One region of the Peribacillus sp. B65 genome, then DNA from elsewhere that is predicted to be linked to it. Evidence: riboswitches for the same ligand, from Rfam matches in the RefSeq annotation. Region 1 holds a riboswitch; the other holds the start of a gene.
What was found. A riboswitch is a leader RNA that binds a small molecule or an ion and turns the genes downstream of it on or off. The one in region 1 is predicted to bind cyclic di-AMP.

Region 1 (6,737 bases):
AAGTGTTTTTGCAAAAATAGTGTTCATCACAAAGAAAGCTTCCGATGCTAATAATATCGGGAGCGTTTAGTTGGAGAAAAGACAGCTGTACTGCGGTCTTTCCCTTTATAAGATTATAAAAAAAGCAAACCTTATGCAGGTTTGCTTCCAGTTATAGATATGGAACTTATTTCTTCAAATGATATGGCACTGTCGTTACAACCACATTTCTTTTATAAAGTAAGTAGGCGCGAATCAGTAAACTTGATTGGTTATGAAGTATATTGTGCCATCCCTTCTTCGGAATGAATTGGGGGATGACCACCGTAACTTTATAATTGGATTCACTCGCCTTATGTTCAACTGTATCCACAAATTTAGTTAGTGGCTGAATGATACTTCTATAATAAGAATTCAGTGTAACGAGTCTGACATCCGGCTGCCACTTTTTCCACTTTTCTCCGAATTTCTTTTCATCTTCTCTTTCAAAAGCAACATAAACGGCAATGACCTGATTTGCTGAGAGCGATTTTGCATAATTTAAAGAGTTCTCAACCACATGAGTTATACCTGCCACAGGTACGATAATGATATTTCCTTCAATTGGTAAGATCGGCTCGCATGTTGTAATCCTTAGTTGGTCACCAACTGCTTCATAATGCTTTTTAATCCGATGAAAAATTAAAATGATGATAGGTAAAAAAATCAAAACAGGCCAAACCTGAGTAAATTTGGTTAAAAAGAATATCATCGTGACGATAAAGCTAATTATGGCACCAATTGAATTTATGGTTAATTTCATCATCCAGCCTTTTGGCTTTTCGCGAACCCATTTAACGATCATGCCAGTCTGGGACAACGTAAATGGAATGAATACCCCTACCGCATAAAGCGGAATGAGATTTTCAGTATGTCCTTCAAATGCGACAATCAAGATGATGGATGCAAGTCCCAGTATGATGATTCCATTGGAATACCCTAATCGGTCCCCTCTGATCGTAAACGCCCTTGGTATGAATTTATCCTTCGCCAGATTTACCGCAAGCAGAGGGAAAGCCGAATAGCCAGTATTGGCCGCAAGTATCAAGATCAGGGCAGTCGTACCTTGTATGAAGAAATACATGAAATTCCGTCCAAAGATCTCTTCAGCAATCTGGGAGACGACCGTTACCTCTGCGCTGGGAACAATGCTTAAATAATAGGCTAAGAATACGATTCCCGAAAATAATACAGCTAGCAATGAACCCATCGCTATTAAAGTTTTCGCAGCATTATTCGGGGCTGGATCTTTAAAGTTCGGGATTGCATTGGAAATTGCTTCTACTCCTGTCAAGGCGGAGCTTCCTGATGCAAATGCTCTTAGCAGTATAAATAAACTGATGCCCGCTACCGGAGTCCCGATTGATGTGTGCAATTCAGGTGAAACTCCTCCTGTTAAAATCTTGTAAATTCCAACACCGATCAAGATGAACAAGGCTAAAACGAATAGGTACACCGGATAGGCCAAAACAGAGGCTGACTCCGTAACCCCCCGAAGGTTCAGGATTGTAAGTAGAATCACGAATATGATGGCAATGACGACATTATAGGAATGCAGGCCAGGAAAAGCGGACGTGATTGCATCCGTACCTGCAGAGACACTTACAGCCACAGTTAATATATAATCTACCAATAAAGATCCTCCAGCTATCAACCCTGGATTGACTCCTAAATTGTTTTTTGAAACCACATAGGCCCCCCCGCCATGCGGATAAGCGAAAATGATTTGTCTATAAGACAAAATCAAAGCAGTTAAGAGGATCAATACTCCGATCGCGATAGGGATGGAATACCAGAATGCTGCAGCACCGACCGTGATCAGGACGATCAATATTTGCTCCGGCCCATATGCAACCGAAGACAAAGCATCAGAAGATAATATCGCCAAAGCCTTTGTTTTGTTAAGCTTTTGTTCACCAAGTGCATTTGACTTTAAAGGTCTCCCAATCAAGAACCTCTTTATAGAAGATAACATCAAGATTTCACCACCATAGTTAATTTATAAGTTTATGTTACCCAGCTGTAGCAAAAAACTAGACGAAACACAAAAATGCCTACAAGTCATAGCTAAATAGACCTGTAGACATCAATTTTTTTGTCTAACAAGCTCCACCTTCCTTCTCATATAACGCTTACGAGGTTAGCTGTCGGATTCGGACCTAAGAGTAGCCCTACCTTTTTAAAAAGGATTCACCCCTTGGATTGTAAACAATCCCAATAACGGGTCCCCCGCACCATAAGGTTTAAGCGATTTAGAAATATGAAACTGTTGATTATCATACTCCCGTGAAATGGAAATGTAAATGAAAATTTTGCTCAAAAATAAATAATTCTTTGTAAGTGAGGTTTTGTTCTTGGCTTATATAACATAAGTCATGCAATGACATGATTCGAAGGTAGGAAAGGAGGTAAGTAAAGGTCAAAATCCAGGGGCCAATGAACAAAAGGTGGTCCGAAAAGGAAAAAAATCACCTTAATGAAGAATGCGATGAATTAACCAGATCTGCCCCAGCTCGGATCGTCATTAAAAGGGTAAACTTGCATTAAATATCAAATTCCGCTTTTATTCCCGTCCAATAGGGGCACTATTCCACTGATTCACCTAATTAGTTCCTTCCTTCTTGAATTGGTCTCAGATTGCTTTTTTTAAAGACAAAGTATTTCTGGCCAATATAGTTAAGCACGGTATAAAAGATTGTTCCTATGAGAACAGCCAAATTTTGTTGTATGGATAAATGGACGGATCCTTCCAGTGATTCCGCAATGGCTTGGCCTATAGAATAAGCGGCGGAATAACAAATCAGGATGACGCAAAAGAAACGGGCAACTCCTCGCCGCCATTCTATATCACTTTTAAAGGTAAAAGTCCTGTTCAAAAGAAAACTCGTTACAGCTCCCGTTCCATTGCCGAAAAAGGTGGAGACCCAGTATGATAATTCAAGAACGTTCATAAGAAAAAGCATGATGGAAAGTCCAACCGCTGTATTGACTATTCCAACCAATAAAAAGCGGATAAAGGAGTTAGTGTGTTTTAGATAGTTTTTCAATACTGTTCCGTTCATTGTCTAGTTGCTCCCGTTTTTTTAAATCGAGCGGATTAAATAAATCAAGATCAACAATATATTTAGGCCGGCGTTTGGATTCATTATAGATTTTTCCGATATATTCCCCTATCAAGCCGACAGCAATCAACTGCAGTCCGCCGATCAACCATATGGAGGTGATTAATGAGGTCCAACCAGTTTCGGTCTGCCCATAAAACTTTAACCATAAAAAGTAAGACCCAAAGAGTAAGCTAATGAAAAAGGAAAGACATCCTAGCCATAATACAAGCCGGATCGGTGTAACTGAAAAGGAAGTAATGCCATCAAGCGCAAAAGCAACCATCTTCTTAAATGGATATTTCGTTTCCCCAGCCAATCTTTCTTTTCGGTCATAATAAACAGAATCCGTCTTAAACCCAATAAGCGGGACAATCCCCCTTAAAAAAAGATTCGTTTCATCAAATCGTTCCAACTCCGCGATCGCCCTTCTGCTCATCAGCCTGAAATCGGCATGATTATAGACAAGGTTAACCCCCATCTTGTTCATCAATTTATAAAAACCAGTTGCAGATGTCCGTTTAAAAAATGAATCAAGGTCCCTTTTCTGGCGGACACCATATACGATTTCACATCCTTCATTGAATTTCCGAATGAATTCAGGGATGACTTGAATATCATCCTGTAAATCTGCATCAATGGAAATCACACAATCCGAGGCTTCCTTGGCTGTAAACAATCCTGCCAGGAGTGCATTTTGATGTCCTGCATTCCGGGAAAGCTTTAGCCCGCGAACCAATTCATTATTGATCGTTTCCTTATAAATGATCTTCCAAGTTTGATCTTTGCTTCCATCATCAACCAGCAGGACTTTACTTTGACCAGAAACAACGTTTTCTTCGACTAATCCCCTCATCAATCCACAAAGCTGGGAAATGGTATCCTGCAAAACGCTTTCTTCGTTATAACAAGGTACAACAATCGTTACTATCGGTGAATTCATTCTATTCCCCCCTTTTCACATGACTCTGTATAAATGAATTTTCCATTTGCTTCCCTTCTTTGTGAAAACCCCATCTAGCACCAATCCGTTCTCCTTCGCGTTGTTGATTGGGATGGCAGAAAATATATATTTGCCACCTAATCCTTTAAAGGCATCCATATTAAGATCCAAATTTTCCAGCTCTTTCTTCGAGCCTTTCTTGAACATATAATGCTTCCCAAGCTCATCGGTAAATAGGTAACAACGTCCTCCCCATTCATCAAAGTAGATTCTGATGTTTTTATTCTTAGCCAATTCGTTTTCAATTATTTGACGAAATTGATGTTTGTAAGAAAGCGGATAGAAATTGTTATAGCTATCGAGCGTGTAAAATCCATTAAATTGTGCGATTGCAGGATGCAGCCCAATGCTAGCAACACGATACTCTTCCTGTGGAAGGTCAATATGATCTTTTATTTCCTGGAAAAGGCTTTCTGAATAGAACTCTTTAAAAGATGGTTTTTTATTGTAAGTGATTTCTTCATTGAAGCCCATTAAGATCATAATTTGGACGGCGATGAAAATGGAAAGGGTTTTCTTAGCATAATCGCTGTGTTCCCAAATGATTTTTATCGCGAGGGCAAAGCCCAAATAAATCACCATCGGCCTTAAAAAGTGAAATCTGGCAAAATTAAATGTATCCAGGGTGTGAAACCTTTCCGTCAAAGGAACCCAGCCTTTATAAAACCAGAATGCGTACCATGCTGAGAGTATAAAGTTCAAGCCGAATAAAAATACATATACCTTTTCCTGTCGCCACAGTTTTTTGGTCAGAATGATATAAAGGGCAAAGACTGTAATCGGCAGGATAATAAGCGCATGTACAGTCATGACATGCGTATGTCCAAGAACGAAATTTTTGAAAGTAAGCTTGATGACCCAATCGAGCGGCAGCCTTGCGTGAAAATATTCATCTCTGCTATTTGGCTCCGAATCAAAAATGAATGAAGACACCAAACGGTACTCCACCAAACCAAAAATGAAGGTCATATACACGATCGAAAGAAGAAACGTTATATTCCACCCTTTTCTCCTGATCACATCCGTTAACCAAAGAAAGCCCATTGCAACAAGGAAAAAGAAAAAACCAAGCACAATGCTTGAATAAAGCGGCAAAAGTGTAAGGACCAAATAATTCTTCCACGAATGGTCCTTGCTGCGAATATTCAAAAAAGCCCAAAGTGCAAGCGGCATCCCAAGTGTACTGAGCATTCCCGACGGCCAAAATGGGGTAAGGGCAAAGGCCAAGGATGTTCCAACCCTGATCCAACCTGATTGGCTTCCTGTAACCAAATGTTTCTTTAATAAGATATACATACCAAAGAATGCAATAAATCTTGTTAATGCCTGGCTTATTGCATATGCAACCATTGTCGGAAAAAGTGCGTAAAGCCACACGATAATACTGAACTCACTGCCAAAGGCATTTCGGGGCAGACCATTCATGATTTGGGGAATTTCGGCATCTATCGCACCGAATAACTCACCGCTTTCTGAAAGGACCTTATACCAGGCAATGTTGGAGTCCAAATTATCATGTACGCGAATATGCGCATTTTCTCCAAGGATGAATAAAGGAGAAAGATATAAAACAATGACGAGTAAGGCAAAAAGGATTTGTGTTCTCTCTTGTTTTTCAATTGGCAACATATACACCTCTTGACCAAATTCATATATCCATAATATTTGCTTCAAAGGTAAATCTATTCTTTTTCAGGAATTTATTTTAACCTATTTTGATATAGGTCAACCAATGGCTACATAAAATGAAGGGTAGAACTAAAAGCATATAAAAGTACCTTAAAAAGGGGCTGGGCTATGATAAAGAAAGCGGTGATTCCAGCAGCCGGTTTAGGAACACGATTTTTACCTGCTACGAAAGCTCAACCAAAGGAAATGCTGCCGATTGTCGATAAGCCGACCATTCAATATATTATCGAGGAAGCGGTTCAATCAGGGATTACAGATATTATCATCGTTACGGGTAAAAACAAACGTGCCATTGAAGATCATTTCGATAAATCCATTGAACTAGAAATGCTTCTGCAAATGAAAGGTCAAAATGAGCTGCTTAAGATCGTGGAGAACATTTCCAACATGGTGGATATCCACTATGTAAGACAAAAGGAACCATTAGGTCTCGGGCATGCAGTATTATGTGCCAAAACTTTTATCGGAAACGAACCTTTTGCCGTCCTGTTAGGGGATGATATCGTGGATAGCCAGGTTCCAGCTTTGAAGCAGTTGATGGAACGGTATAACAAGGTTCAAGCGAGCATTATCGGATGTAAGGAAGTGTCACCTGCCGATGTCTCCAAGTATGGGATCGTAAATTTCCAAGAACGATATGAGGATTTATTTCTGGTAAGAAACTTAGTGGAAAAGCCAAAAGTGGAGGATGCACCATCAACACAGGCGATTATTGGCCGATATATTTTATCACCTGAGATTTTTGAAATCCTTGAAACCGTACAGCCCGACCGGAAGGGGGAGATCCAGCTTACCGAAGCTTTAGACCTTTTGTTAGAAAAGGAACCATTATATTCGTATATCATCGAAGGAAATCGATATGACGTCGGCGATAAATTCGGCTTCCTTCAGGCTTCAATAGATTTCGCCATGAAACGACCTGAACT
Region 2 (6,737 bases), 1.7 Mb from region 1:
AATTGATATTGGGCAGGCCAACAACGATTATTTTTCTAATTTTTGGGGAGTAGGGCTTATTTCAGATGCATCAAGCAATATTGATGAGCAGGAAAAAAGCAGGTTTGGTAAGATAGGATATTTATTAAGTGCTATAAGGACAATTGGCGAGAATGCTCCCTTTTCCTATAAACTAAAATATGATGGGAATGTTATCGAAGGGGAAGCGGTTATGATTTTGGTTTTAAATGGTTGTTTTATCGGCACCAATTTATTGCCCTTTCCCATGATTAGTCCAGATGATGGACTCTTCGGCGTTGCCATCTTGGAAAATGCAAGCCTTGGTACATTTTTAGAAATAATAGCGATGAAGCGTTCATGGACACAAAATATGATCTCTGACTCTGGGGTGACTTATTTAAATGCCGATACCCTGACCATTGAAACCAAGAGGCCGCTTGATGTGGATATGGATGGAGAGAACTATAGACGAACTCCTGCACGCATTAAAGTCCTTGCCCGACATTTATCAGTATTAACTCCAAATTAGTATGGTGGGTTTAAATATGAATGGGAATGATTATGTGTTTTTTTTGTATATTCATTCCTTATTTCTGCAATTGTTTCCAAAATAAGATAAAATATATGAAGATATATCAATTTTTGCAGGAGGACCACATATGGTGTACCAGGTCAGATTGTTAAAGGGCATTTTAGAGCCTCATCGGAGTCGTTATCAGCTTCAAAATGCAGAGGCAGTCACAAAGCTTGGATTGAAATTACTATTTTTATATTTTCTTAGTCTTATAGTATTCGCCATTGGGGGATATTTTGGCATTGGTTCAGAATCATTCTCCAAAGAAATCACGAAAATGAGTGCCGATGAATTCGAAGCAGCAAAGCTGCTGATTATGAGCGGCAACATAATAACAGGCATAATCAACCCTTCCATATACATATTTTTATCAGCTCTATTCTTTTGGATCGTTACTGATATCCCATATATAAAATTAGTCATCGTTCAAATGATTCTTTTTGTTTTGCAATTAGTGGAAAAAACATTACTGATTCCTCTATTCGTATTAATGGATATAGGCAGCGATGCCAATCCATTTTCATTGGGGATCATCAGTCAGTATTTTCTCAGAAATGATTATTTCATTCACTTTTTCAGCGGAATCACCATTTTTCAATTTCTTATTATTGCTCTGCAATATTTTTATTTAAAGGAGTTTTCAGAACGAAATAGTTATTTGGTCCTTTTAATGATTGTTCTATTCTATCTGGCCACATGGTTTGTTAAAGCCTTTTTAGCATACATCCAAGTAGGCGTATTTGTATAAGGCGGGTGAAATGAATGAGCGGGAAATGGAAAATTGCAGCGGTCTCCATTGCGTCGATAGTCTTAATAACCGTTAACTTATACCTTATTGAAAAAAAAGAAAGCAAAGTGGAACGAACTGTTTTCGTTGAAAACTGGACTAAGGTAAAAAAAGATACAATTACGGATACTATTCAAACAAATGGGGTAATTAAACCTGTAGAAGAGTATGATATCTATTTTGACACCAAGAAAAATGATTTTAAGAAATTCCTTGTTAAAGAAGGCGATGAGATTACGGCTGGCTCCTCGTTGTTTGAGTATACGACGACCGAACTTGATGCTCTTAAAGCGAGCTTGGAAGCGGAGAAAACGGCATCTGAGGGAGAAATTGCAGGTATTGAGGAATACATAGGGAAGTTGAGGTCCTACCAAGGGACCATGACCAGTAATCCTGAAAAAGCAGCCATTGATGAATCGGTGGAAAAAAACTTGAAAATTGATATAACAACAAGTTCCTCAGATCTTATTAAAAGTAACATTGAGCAAGAAATGTACAAGCAGGAACTGGAAAAAAACAGCTTGAATGAAAAAGTGAAAATGCTTGAAGCTAAAATAACTTCAATTGAGGAGCAGTCCAGTGCGATCGTGTCAACGAGTGAGGCTGATGGTGTAGTTAAAAATATCAATAAAAACCTGAATAATCCCATTATATCCATCGTTTCAACAAATATGGCAATTGAAGGGGATTTCTCTGAAGAGGAAATGAAAAAGGCTGAAGTGGGCATGACTATAAAAGCAAGTTCCTCTGATTCAAAAAAGGCATTGAAAGGGACGATAGGTCGCATCCATTCCTATCCCGCTGAAGAGCCGTCATTAAAAAAGGATAACAGATTTCCATTTCAGGCACTAATCGAACCGGAAGGTGAAGAAACGGAAGCTTTGTTGGTGGGATCCAAAGTGAATCTTACTGTAATAACCAATGAGAAAGCCGGTGTACCCTCCATTCCTATAGAATCCATAAAAAACCATAAACAGCCTTATATTTACAAATTGACTAAAAATGGCTATGTGGATAAACATTACATTACAAAAGGGCTTAAGGCTGAAGGGAAGCAAGAAATCATAAACGGACCGTCGGTAGGTGACGTCATTCTAATGGAGCCGGATGTGTCGAAGAACCATTCTTATTTCATTACCCCAATCCAATTTGGAAAAGTGAAGGCAGCAACTTATAAAAAATTCACCTCTAGGGAAAAAGTAAGATATCTGTTACTTGGCGTATTGGAAAAATAACCGCTTCTTTCATCAAGAGAGGTGATGTCAAATTAGTGATTAATTATATATCAATATAACTTATATTATTAAAAATCGGGAAGAGTAATTATAGATACAATAGTCTCTAATGCAGAATATTCAGACATATTTAAAGATTTTTTCTAGAACTAATGCGAATAAATATTTACAGATTATCATTTTTAGTATAATATTTTATTATAAGTTAACTCGCTTAATCTTATTCCAAGAACGGGGGACCCATTTTTGTGGATTTTATCCGCTAGGGGTGAATTCAGAAATGAAAGGGCATTTGTGTTTCCAATTCCTAACCCGACAGCTAACCTCGTCAGCGTCTTTAAGGGAACATGTGTGAATATTCACGCCAATAAGAAATCGACACATGAAGTGTCTTTTTTTTCGGCGTAAAGACAGAGTTTTTCAAAAAAAGAAAAATTACTTTCTTTTATTAGTATCTTGTTTCCCTTACCGAGACAAAAATGTTTTTGCATCAAAGACTTTATGGAAGGTGAGGAAAGTAAATGAAGAAATTCAAATTAAGTTTAGCTAGCCAAATTTTCATTGGTTTAATTTTAGGGATTATCGTTGGTGCCATTTTTTATGGTAGTGAGACGGCCCAAAACTTTTTACAGCCATTCGGAGACATTTTCCTACGAATGATTAAAATGATTGTAGTACCAATCATTGTGTCAAGTCTTATCGTTGCAGTTGCAGGTGTAGGCGATTTAAAATCAGTAGGTAAACTTGGAGCTAAATCAATATCATACTTTGTTGTAGTAACTATGATAGCGATTGCTGTTGGTTTAATTTCAGCGAATATCATCCAGCCTGGTGTTGGTGTAAATATGGACAAGCTAGAACAAACTGATATTTCTACCTATGTTGATACAGCAGAAACTAAGCAGCATGAATCGTTCGTAGATACAATCGTTCACATTGTGCCATCCAATCCAGTTAAAGCCATGGTAGAAGGCGATATGCTAGCGATCATTTTCTTCTCCGTGTTGTTTGGACTTAGTATTGCGGCCATCGGTGAAAAGGGTAAACCAGTATTCCGTTTCTTCCAAGGTGTAGCTGAAGGAATGTTCTACCTAACTAACATGGTCATGAAATTCGCTCCTATCGGTGTATTTGCACTAATCGGTGTGACGATCTCCAAATTCGGTTTGGAATCTTTAATTCCGTTAGGAAAGTTAGCGCTTTCTGTTTACGGAACAATGATTTTCTTTGTAATAGTCATTCTTGGTCTTATTGCGAAATTTGTCGGATTCAATATCTTTACGTTGATTAAACTTCTAAAAGAAGAATTGATTCTTGCTTTCTCTACTGCAAGTTCAGAAGCGGTTCTTCCTAAGATCATGGAAAAAATGGAAAAAGCGGGATGTCCGAAACATATTGCTACATTTGTTATTCCGACTGGATATTCTTTTAACCTTGATGGTTCTACATTATACCAAGCGTTAGCAGCTATCTTCATCGCTCAAATGTACGGAATCGATTTAAGCATGTATGAGCAAATTACGCTAATGCTAGTGTTAATGATCACATCCAAAGGGATTGCGGGTGTACCAGGTGTATCTTTCGTAGTTCTTTTAGCGACATTGGGAACTGTCGGTATTCCTATTGAAGGTCTAGCATTCATTGCCGGTATTGACCGTATTCTTGATATGGGACGTACAGTAGTAAACGTTATCGGTAATTCACTTGCGGCAATCGTTATCTCTAAATGGGAAGGTCAATTCAACCCGCCTTCCAAAAAAGAATTAGAACAAGTTTCTTAATACAAAAAATCCAGAGTGAAATGTCACTCTGGATTTTTTTTGAATTAAAATGCGCTTCCTTACTTTTGGACGATCCAGAAGCGGCAATCGGAAGAGAAAGCGATGACATCATCATTTTCATGGAATAATTCACTTCGATAAAAGCTTTCGATAACTTTGAACCGTGCTTCTTCCAGGCATTCAAGTACTTCAAGTTTAGTTGGGATATGTAGGTAAGTATCTTCTTGAAGCGTCTTTCCGGATGTGAAAATATCCCCGAATTCATAAAGCCTCTCATCTTGTTTACCAACACACCAAATCATTTCCTCTTGCTCCCAGAAGTTCAGGTAATTTTCGTTTTTATCACGGTCATGTGTTGTGAAAATGAAGAGCCCTTTAGGTTTTAAAATACGGTTGATTTCTTTTAAAGCCAATGTGCGGTTTTTTCGCTGGGCAATTTGCATTAAACCATTAAAAGCGAAGATTGCTTTATCGAATGATGAGTCGTTGAAAGGGAGGTCGGTTGCATCGCCAAGGATAAAGGGTATGTCCAGGGTATATTCATGGGCTATTTTTTCGGCTTCATAAAGCATGGCAGGAGTCAGGTCGATTCCCGTTAGATTTTGAAATCCTTTTTTATATAGTGCGAAGGTGGTCCTTCCTGTACCGCAACCGATATCAAGGATTGCATCTTCCTGATTTAAATATTTTTCGAATGCATATTTCTCTGATTGCCACAGACCTATTTTTTTAGTTGCATCAGCATAGACGGAAACGGCTCCATTAAAAGAATTAATGATAAAACCTTTTTCAATTTTATCCATGATTTAATCCTCCAATCCTTCATTCTTACTATAATATGGATACTTTGAGCTAGTTGAGTGTGTCCCTTAACATTTGGGTTAATATGGAGTACATGTTTCGCATTATTCACATGGTGCTGATGATGATTAATATTGGGGGTTATATAACTTACGTGAAAACCCAAAAGTTTGGTAAAATAATATTATTGATTAAGAGCTCGGAGGGGGTCAGGTTATGAAGAATGATAGCAATGATATCTTATATATGTATATGCAGGCTTCTGAACGGTTTGTCCTTTTTAATGGACTCAATTTTCGTGAATTCGTCTATTCGCTGCCATATACGTTGGATTCCATCTTATTATTGAAACATGAATTCAATGGCGGGGAATACAATTTGAATGTCCTGCTAGAGAGTGCTTCATCTGAAGATATTGCGAAGCTCGTTAAAGAAAATGTCCGGGCATATGGAGATTTCTGTTGGATCGATTTTGAAGAAAGAGAAGGGTTGGATGAATTGGATGGAAGGGAAATAGCGGAACTATTATATTTAGGGCATGCAAAAACTCATCTGGATCCTCCATTTTTCCGTAAATTGAATAATCAATTTGTGTACCTTGCCCAGGATGATGGCTGGTTCAATAAAATTTATTTTCGTTCTCTTTCGACATATTATATGATGTTAGGAAGCCTGATTCCGCTAAAGCTGGAGCTTTTAAAAGTAGAGAGGACTTGGCTTGGAATCAGAAAGAAAAGAGAGCTGACGGCGATTCCGGCAGAAATCATTTCTTCCTTGGCTCATATCCTGTCAGAGGGGCTCGTTTTTTCCTTTCGGCATGTTAAGTATACAAGAACAAAGATTGAGATACCGGCATGGGTCGTAGGGGATTATTTAAACATGGATGAAATGCATGATGACTTTTCAGATAGAGATATTAGGGAGCCAGATGCCTTTATTACCTTCAATCGAAAAGAAAGGGTATGGGAAAGCGTTATTAAAAATACATCATTCTCCTGATTATCCCAACTTCCGAGGTTCGTGTCTTGGATTATTTGACACCCTTGGAACTTTTTAGGTGTAAGACTTACCATCTCATGCATAAAAGATAAGAGAGGGCGGCGCGCAGGGTGTGGCGGTTTTAACCTGTGTTCCGCCTAATAGTAATCATTGGAAAAGCGCCAATGATGGAAGTTTCGCTTTACCCCGCATTAACAGGCTGTAAGGTAAGCGGCGGCAATTGTAATGAAAAAGAAATGTGGTGGGTCAACAGCCTGTAAATGCCCGATTGGCTCAACTAACCATCATTGGAAAAGCGCCAATGATGGAAGTTTCGCTTTACCCCGCATTAACAGGCTGTAAGGGAAGCGGCGGCAATTGTAATGAAAAAGAAATGTGTTGGGCCAACAGCCTGTAAATGCCCGATTGGCTCAACTAACCATCATTGGAAAAGCGCCAATGATGGAAGTTTCGCTTTAACCATTTTAGTGTAAAGTGATACAATGAACATGGTTAAAAGAATATTGGAGGGTAATAACTCATGAAAACTAAACTTGGTTTGCTTTATGGTGGAAAATCTG

Region 2: linked by a shared signal. The riboswitch ahead of ACSR9O_RS26160 (cation:dicarboxylate symporter family transporter) and the one ahead of ACSR9O_RS17510 (APC family permease) in region 1 are both predicted to bind cyclic di-AMP.

Annotation. Positions count from the first base shown of each region.
Region 1 covers NZ_CP195840.1:3,577,434-3,584,170, forward strand. Annotated here, with positions in the region: gene ACSR9O_RS17510 (APC family permease) at 167-1,993, opposite strand; cyclic di-AMP (ydaO/yuaA leader) riboswitch at 2,132-2,278, opposite strand; gene ACSR9O_RS17515 (GtrA family protein) at 2,625-3,080, opposite strand; gene ACSR9O_RS17520 (glycosyltransferase family 2 protein) at 3,040-4,062, opposite strand; gene ACSR9O_RS17525 (DUF6044 family protein) at 4,078-5,751, opposite strand; gene galU (UTP--glucose-1-phosphate uridylyltransferase GalU) at 5,920-6,737, shown strand, end outside.
Region 2 covers NZ_CP195840.1:5,318,595-5,325,331, reverse strand. Annotated here, with positions in the region: gene ACSR9O_RS26175 (diacylglycerol/lipid kinase family protein) at 1-529, shown strand, start outside; gene ACSR9O_RS26170 (hypothetical protein) at 660-1,322, shown strand; gene ACSR9O_RS26165 (efflux RND transporter periplasmic adaptor subunit) at 1,337-2,596, shown strand; cyclic di-AMP (ydaO/yuaA leader) riboswitch at 2,798-2,945, shown strand; gene ACSR9O_RS26160 (cation:dicarboxylate symporter family transporter) at 3,118-4,377, shown strand; gene ACSR9O_RS26155 (class I SAM-dependent methyltransferase) at 4,437-5,180, opposite strand; gene ACSR9O_RS26150 (hypothetical protein) at 5,395-6,177, shown strand; gene ACSR9O_RS26145 (hypothetical protein) at 6,306-6,437, shown strand; gene ACSR9O_RS26140 (hypothetical protein) at 6,416-6,574, shown strand; gene ACSR9O_RS26135 (D-alanine--D-alanine ligase) at 6,698-6,737, shown strand, end outside.